Linked DNA regions of Methylosinus sp. H3A. The protein of the gene in region 2 interacts with the protein of the main gene of each other region in a pairwise test. Links are inferred from orthologs where the notes say so. Each region holds a gene or a part of one and is shown on either strand. Other genes may lie near its edges. The genes, in order: dnaQ and dnaE.

What was found.
Region 1: the proteins of dnaE (region 2) and dnaQ interact in binary tests that used the Escherichia coli proteins (3 or more experiments, as listed by UniProt). The link is inferred for Methylosinus sp. H3A from one-to-one orthologs.

The regions. Positions count from the first base shown.
Region 1 is NZ_JADNQW010000005.1:1,384,509-1,387,804, reverse strand. The notes cover bases 188-3,177. They hold dnaQ (DNA polymerase III subunit epsilon), read right to left. Parts: upstream 2,058-3,177; coding sequence 1,317-2,057; downstream 188-1,316. Other genes in these bases: IY145_RS09495 (Maf family protein), read right to left, coding at 2,702-3,177; coaE (dephospho-CoA kinase), read right to left, coding at 2,085-2,705; secB (protein-export chaperone SecB), read left to right, coding at 816-1,298; IY145_RS09515 (FxsA family protein), read left to right, coding at 231-698. Also shown: IY145_RS09520 (Tim44/TimA family putative adaptor protein), read right to left, coding at 1-49; more of IY145_RS09495, read right to left, coding at 3,178-3,296. UniProt on the Escherichia coli protein: DNA polymerase III is a complex, multichain enzyme responsible for most of the replicative synthesis in bacteria. The epsilon subunit contain the editing function and is a proofreading 3'-5' exonuclease.
Region 2 is NZ_JADNQW010000005.1:3,615,931-3,620,254, forward strand. The notes cover bases 245-4,262. They hold dnaE (DNA polymerase III subunit alpha), read left to right. Parts: upstream 245-594; coding sequence 595-4,062; downstream 4,063-4,262. Other genes in these bases: IY145_RS19710 (phasin family protein), read left to right, coding at 245-381. Outside these bases: more of IY145_RS19710, read left to right, coding at 40-244; IY145_RS19720 (GlsB/YeaQ/YmgE family stress response membrane protein), read left to right, coding at 4,277-4,324. UniProt on the Escherichia coli protein: DNA polymerase III is a complex, multichain enzyme responsible for most of the replicative synthesis in bacteria. This DNA polymerase also exhibits 3' to 5' exonuclease activity. The alpha chain is the DNA polymerase catalytic subunit.

The DNA.
Region 1 (3,296 bases), 2.2 Mb from region 2 along the record:
CCAGAGCGGCAAAGACCAAGATGGTGGGGTCGAAATCGGATCCCGACAAAGGGCGTCTCCCAGTCGCAGGGATTGTCCGGTATCATGTCGCGTCCCAGATGTCACGAATCAACCCCCTCGCCGGGGCGAGGCGATCGGATCGACGCCGGAACGGCGTCTCCCCCTCCCCGTCCGGGGAGGTGAAACGACAGACTTCGAGGCTCGCGACGAGGGATGGAGGGCGCTACGACGTGAACAAGTCGAAACTCGCCGCTTATGTGCTGACAGGCTGGCTCTTCGTCGAGATCATCGCTTTCGTGCTCGTCGTGCAATTCCTCGGCGTGCTGGCGGCCGTCGCGCTCGGCGTCGGCACGACATTGCTGGGGCTCGCCGACGTCAAGCGTCTGTTCGTCTATCTGCGCGGCCGGATCGGCCAGCCGCGCGCGGAGACGAAATCCGGCGTCGCTCTGATGGATGGCGGACTGGAGGCGGTCGGCTCGCTGCTGCTCATCCTGCCCGGCTTCGCCTCCGATCTCGTCGGCCTCGCGCTGAAGTCGCCGTCGATCCGCGCCCGCGTCGCCGACCGCATCCGCGGCGCGACGGAGCGGCGGGGTCCGCAGACGATCGATCTTTCGCCCGGCGAATGGAAGGCGATCGTCGACGAGGGCCCAAAGCGCCGCGTGCGCGCGCGCCGCGCGCCTCCTGTCAAAGCCGTTTGATCCGACTGGCGTCAAACCCCGTTGTGGCCCGCGAGGGGACGTGATAGGCGGGCGCCGTGACAGGCGTCATTATCCCATTGCGCCTGTCGGGAGCCGACATCGGCTGGGAGTTCGACGATGACCGATACGAATGGAAACGGCTCCGGCCCGACCGGCGCCCCGGCGCTCAATGTGCTCGTACAATATGTGAAGGATCTGTCCTTCGAGAATCCGAACGCGCCGCGCTCCCTGCAGCCGCGCGAGAATCCGCCGGAGATCGGCATTCAGGTCAATGTGAACGCCAAGCAGCTCTCGCCCAACGACTTCGAGGTCTCGGTGACGCTCGAAGCCTCGGCGACCGAGGGCGGCGAAGTGCTGTTCAAGCTCGAGGTCGATTACGGCGGCGTGTTCCGCCTCGTGAACATTCCCGCCGAGCAGATCCATCCGCTAGTGATGATCGAATGCCCGCGCCTGTTGTTTCCCTTTCTGCGCCAGGTCGTCGCCGACGGCACGCGCAACGGCGGCTTTCCGCCCCTCTATGTCGATCCGATCGACTTTTTCGCGCTCTATCAGCAGCGCGCCGCTCAGGCCGAGCAGCAGACCCCGGCCAACGCCAATTGAAATGCGGAAGGCGAGCCGTCAGGCTCGCCTCTCCATAACCTCGGCGACTCGGACCTCAGCCTCGTCCGGCTGCGCGAAATAGCGAAGCCATTGCGGCTCCTTTCCGAGCCCGGCGACGAAAGCCTCATGCGCGGCTCTCTCATCCTCTGTGAGGAGCGGCGTGAGCTTTTGCGGTCGGCTGCGCAATAATTCGCCGCCGCCGGCTTCATCGAGCGTGACTGCGTCCGCCTGCAGGGTGAGCGCGGATTGGCGACCGCCCATCAGCTCCGCATAGACTTCCGCGAGAAGACCCGCATCGAGCAGAGCGCCATGCTTGTCGCGCTTCGTCAGATCGACGCCGTAACGCTGGCAGAGCGCGTCCAGCGTGTTGGAGGCGCCCGGATGACGGCGACGCGCCATCGTCAGAGTGTCGACGACGCGATCGAACGGAATAGGCGCGATCCCGAGCAGGCCGAGCTCGAAATTGACGAAGCGCATGTCGAATTCGGCGTTGTGCGCGACGAGAGCCGCGTCGGCGACGAATTCGAGGAAACTCGCGGCGATCTCACGGAATTTCTTTTGGCCCGTGAGAAAGGCCGAGGAGAGGCCATGCACGCGAAATGCTTCTTCCGGCATGTCGCGTTCTGGATCGAGGTAGAAATGGAAGGTGCGGCCGGTCGGGATCAGATTGGATATCTCGACCGCGCCGATCTCGACGATGCGATGGCCCTTGGTCGGATCCAAGCCGGTCGTCTCCGTGTCGAAGACGATCTCACGCATCGTGGGCGACCCCTCAGTCTCGAAAAATCAGCGCACGGCTTTTCCCTGCGCCAGCGTCTCGAGAATTAACCGAACTTCCTGCCGAGCGGAATCCAGCCCGCGGTCGCTATGCACCACGAAATCGGCCTGGGCTCGTTTTTCGGCGTCCGGCGTCTGCTTGGCGAGGATGGCCGCGAATTTCTCATCCGTCATCCCGGGACGCGCCAGCACGCGCGCCCGCTGTATCTCCGGCGGCGCGGAGACGACGACGACGGCGTCGACATCTTTTTCCGCGCCGATCTCGAAGAGGAGAGGAATGTCGAAGACGACGACGCGCTCGCCGGCGAGACGGCTCGCCTCTAGGAATTCGTCGCGACCGGCGGCGACGAGCGGATGCACCAAAGCCTCGAGACGGCGCAAAGCCTCCGGATCGCCGAGCACGCGAGCGGCGAGGCGGGCGCGATCGACGACACCGTCCACGGTGGTTCCGGGAAACATCTCTTCTATACGCGCCGCCGCGGGGCCGCGATAAATCTCATGCACGGCGCGGTCGGAATCATAGACCGGGACGCCCTCGGCGCGGAAGAGATCGGCCGTCGTCGATTTGCCCATGCCGATCGAGCCGGTGAGCCCGATGACGAGAGGGCGCGCCGGCGTGTCGACGCTCATGACCGGAGCGCTCCTTCTCGACGTAACGCATCGAGCAGCGGCAGCAGCGGCAGGCCGATGATGGTCCAGTGATCGCCGAGGATGCGCTCAAAGAGATGAACGCCTAGCCCCTCTATCTGATAGGCGCCAGCGCTGGTCGTCGCCTCCTCTGCGACACTCTCGAGGTAGCGAGCCAGGAAATCGTCGGAGAAAGCGCGCATCGTCAGATCGGCATGGGCGACGGTCTCGAAAATAAGAGCGCCGTCGCGCGCGATCGCGATCGCGGAATGCAGGCGATGGGTGCGGCCGGCGAGAAAGCGCAGCTGCTCGCGAGCGGCGGCGACGGTCGGAGGCTTGCCGAAGCGGCGTCTCTCACAGCTCGCGACTTGATCGGCGCCGAGAACGAGAGCGCCCGGCCGCGTGAGAGAAACGAGCGTCGCCTTGTCTCGCGCCAAACGCGCCGCGACGGCGTCGGCGTCGCCGCCAGCCGCGACGACCTCGGCTTCGACCGCGCGTTCGTCGATTTCGACCGGATGGACGAGAAAGGGCGCGCCGGTCTGCTCGAGCGCGGCGCGGCGGCCTTTGCTCTTGGAGGCGAGAATCAGCGGCTCG
Region 2 (4,324 bases):
GGCGAAGGCCGAAGCGCGCTCGATACGAGGACGAGACCGATGGTTGCCACTTTCGAAAGCGTTCAGCAGGCGGGCAAGGAGCAATTCGAAGCGGTGTCCGCGGCGGCGGCCGCCCTCACCAAGGGCTGGCAGACCATTGCGGCGGAGACGACCGACTATTCGAAGAAGTCCTTCGAAAAGAGCCGCCTCCTCGCTGAAAAGCTGATCGGTGTCAAGAAGATCGACGAAGCCATCCAATTGCAGTCGGATTACGCCAAGGGCGCGTACGAGGATTTCATCGCCGAGGCGACCAAGCTCGGCGAGCTCTATTCCAGCCTCGCCAAAGAGGCGTTCAAGCCGGTCGAAGCGGCGGCGACGAAAGTCTATTCCGCGGGCGAGTGAGCCGCCGGCTCGACGCGTCCTCGACCCTCGTCTCGGAAAAGCCGGGCGGAATTTTCCGCCCGGCTTTTCGTTTGTTCGACCTCTGTGGCGCCGCGGCAAAATCGCGAAGCCTGTGCGTAAAATCCGCGGGCGGCGACGAGCGCGTTGCGAATCCGGCCGCTGCGGCGCGATATGGCCGCCGGAGACCGGGGGCGCGTGCGAGGAGGCGGCCAAATGAGCGTGATCGACGAGGTCGGCTTCGTTCATCTGCATGTCCACACCGCCTTCTCGCTGCGCGAAGGCGCGCTGACGCTCACGCGGCTCATCGATCTGGCCCAGAAGGACCAGATGCCGGCGCTCGCCGTCACCGATACGGATAATCTCTTCGGCGCGCTGGAGTTTTCGGAAAAGGCCGCCAAGGCCGGCGTCCAGCCGATCCCGGGCGTTCAGCTCACCATCGATTTCGGCGATGGGACGCAGAGCGCCGTGGGAGCTACGGATGGCCGCGGCCATATCGTGCTCATCGCGCAGTCGGAACGCGGCTACGCCAATCTGATGCGACTCGCCTCGCGCGCCTATCTCGAGCCCGCGCTCGGCGAGGCCTCCCATGTGTCGCTCGACAGTCTCGCGGCCAATTGCGAAGGGCTGATCGCGCTCACCGGCGGGGCCGAGGGCGGACTCGACGCTCAATTCGCGAAAGGCCGGCCGGAGCAGGCGCGCGCGCGGCTCGAGGCGCTGCTGCCCCTGTTCGACGGCCGCCTCTATGTCGAGATCCAGCGCCATGGCCTCGATCAGGAGCGGCGCGTCGAGCCGCAATTGCTCGATCTCGCCTATCGGCGCGGCCTGCCTCTCGTCGCGACCAACGAGCCGTTTTTCGCGACGGCGGCGGATTTCGAGGCGCATGACGCGCTGCTCTGCATCGCCGAGGGCACGGTGACGAGCGTCGCCGAGCGCCGGCGGCTCTCGCCGCAGCATTATTTCAAGACGCGCAAGGAGATGCGCGAGCTCTTCGCCGACCTCCGCGAGGCGACGGATTCGACGGTCGAGATCGCGCGCCGTTCGGCCTTCCGCCCGCTGACGCGCAAGCCCATCATGCCGCGCTTCATGCTGGACGGGGAAGGGGGCGGGGAATCCCTCGAGGACATAGAGGCGCGCGAATTGCGCCGGCAGGCGAAGGAAGGCCTCGAGGCGCGCCTCCTCGCGCAGCCGCCGGCTCCGGGGCAGACGCGCGAGACCTATGACGCGCGCCTCGAATTCGAGCTCGACACGATCGAGAAGATGCGCTTTCCGGGCTACTTCCTGATCGTCTCGGACTTCATCAAATATGCCAAATCGCAAGGGATTCCGGTCGGGCCGGGGCGCGGCTCGGGCGCGGGATCGCTGGTCGCCTATGCGCTGACCATCACCGATCTCGATCCTCTGCGCTTCGGCCTCTTCTTCGAGCGCTTCCTCAATCCCGAACGCATGTCCATGCCGGATTTCGACATCGACTTCTGCCAGACGCGACGCGGCGAGGTCATCGATTATGTCCGCGAGCGCTATGGCGCCGAGAAAGTGGCGCAGATCATCACCTTCGGCTCATTTCTGGCCCGAGGCGTGCTGCGCAGCGTCGGCCGCGTGCTGGAAATGCCGCTCGGGCAGGTGGACAAGCTCGCCAAGCTGGTCCCGCAGAACCCCGCCAAGCCGGTGACTTTGGCCGAGGCCGTCGCCGGCGAGCAGAAATTGCGCGAGGCCATCGACGAGGATGGAAAGGTCGCCCGCCTGTTCAAGATCGCGGCGGCGCTCGAAGGGCTCTATTCCAACGCCTCGACTCACGCTGCGGGCGTCGTTATCGGCGACAGGCCGCTCGACGCGCTGGTGCCGCTCTATCGCGATCCCAAATCCGATATGCCGGCCACCCAGTTCAATATGAAATGGGTGGAGCCGGCCGGCCTCATCAAATTCGACTTCCTCGGCCTCAAGACGCTGACCGTGTTGGCGACCGCCGTCGATCTGGTGCGCCGGCGCGCGCCGGATTTCGATCTCGCCGCCATTCCGCTCGACGACGCCGAAACGTACGCGATGCTCGGGCGCGGCGAGACGGTGGGCGTGTTCCAGCTGGAAAGCGCTGGCATGCGCAAGGCGCTGGTCGAAATGCACGCCGACCATTTCGAGGACATCATCGCCCTGGTGGCGCTGTACCGGCCCGGCCCTATGGCCAATATCCCGACCTATTGCGCCGTGAAGCTCGGCGATGAGGAGCCCGATTACATTCACCCCAAGATCGAGCACATCTTAAAGGAGACATTCGGCGTCATCATCTACCAAGAGCAGGTAATGCAGATCGCGCAGGTGCTCTCCGGCTATTCGCTGGGCGAGGCCGATCTGCTCCGCCGCGCCATGGGCAAGAAGATCAAGGCGGAGATGGACGCCCAGCGCGAGCGCTTCGTCACCGGCGCGGTGGAGCGCGGCCTCACGGCGCAAAAGGCCAGCGATATCTTCGACCTGCTGGCGAAATTCGCCGACTACGGCTTCAACAAGAGCCATGCGGCGGCCTATGCGCTGATCGCCTATCAGACGGCCTGGTTCAAGGCGCATTATCCGGTGGAGTTTTTGGCCGCGTCCATGACGCTGGACAAGGGCAACACCGACAAGCTGGCCGAATTCCGCAATGAGGCGCGGCGGCTCGGCATTGCGGTGGAGCCGCCTTCCATCCGCCGTTCGGGCGTCGATTTCGACGTCGCGCCCGGCTCCGATGGCAATCTCGCCATTCGCTACGCGCTCTCCGCCGTGAAGGGCGTCGGCGAGGGGCAGGCGGAGTCCATTGTGCGGACGCGCGGCGCCGCGCCTTTCCGCAATCTCTCGGAGTTCGCGCGACGGATCAATCCGCGCGAGGTCAATAAGAAGGTATTGGAGAATCTCGCCTGCTGCGGCGCCTTCGACGAGCTGGACGCCGACCGCGCCCGCGTCGTCGGCGCGATCGAGACGATCCTCGCCTGCGCCAATCGCTGCGCCGAGGATCGGCAGGCCGGACAGAATGCGCTGTTCGGCGGCGCCGAGGCGGAGGAGGAGATCGTCCTGCCCAAGAGCCAGCCTTGGACCGCCTCGGAAAAGCTGAAGCGCGAATTCGACGCCGCCGGCTTTTTCCTCTCCGGCCACCCGCTCGACTCCTATGCGGGCGTGCTCGGCCGGCTGCGCCTCACACGTTGGGCCGAGTTCACCGTCGCGGTGAAGCGCGGCGCGACCGCCGCGCGGCTCGCCGCCGTCGTGCTCGACCGCGCCGAGCGGCGGACCAAATCCGGGTCCAAAATGGGCGTGGTCCAGCTCTCGGACGACAGCGGCCAATATGAGGCGATCCTGTTCCAGGAGGGGCTCAACCAATATCGCGACCTGCTCGAGAAGGGCGCGACAGTGCTGGTGACGCTCTCCGCCGCGCTGGAAGGCGAGGATGTGCGGGCACGCATCACCGAGGTTCAGCCGCTCGCCGCCGCGGCCGCGCGGGCGCAAAAGGGGCTGCGCATCTTTCTGCAGGACGCCGCGCCGCTCGACGCGCTGAAGTCGCGGCTGGCGACGCGGGGCGAGGGCGAGGTGTCGATCGTCGTGGCGCTGGAGCGCATGGCCAGCGAGGTGGAGATCAAACTGCCGGGCGGCTATTCCGTCTCGGCCGATGTCGCCGGGGCGCTGAAGACGATCCCCGGCGTCCTCGCCGTGGAGCATGTTTGACGTCCCGCTCGGGAGGCCAGAGCTTTGCTCATTACATTAGGTAATGATGCCGAGTTATTGAAAATACGTAATAAGTCTCTTCACCTGAGATGATGCTTCAACATGCCTTTTCGCGTCCTGCGACGCTGCGCCTCTTCTGGCGCGCGGGCGACGCGCCTATCTTAGAAGCCAATCGCCGCGACGGGCGGCGCTCGCTCCGATCGAGGAGGCGGGAATGGAAGAGGCCATCGGTTTTCTCGGAAGGCCAGACGCGGGTTTCCTG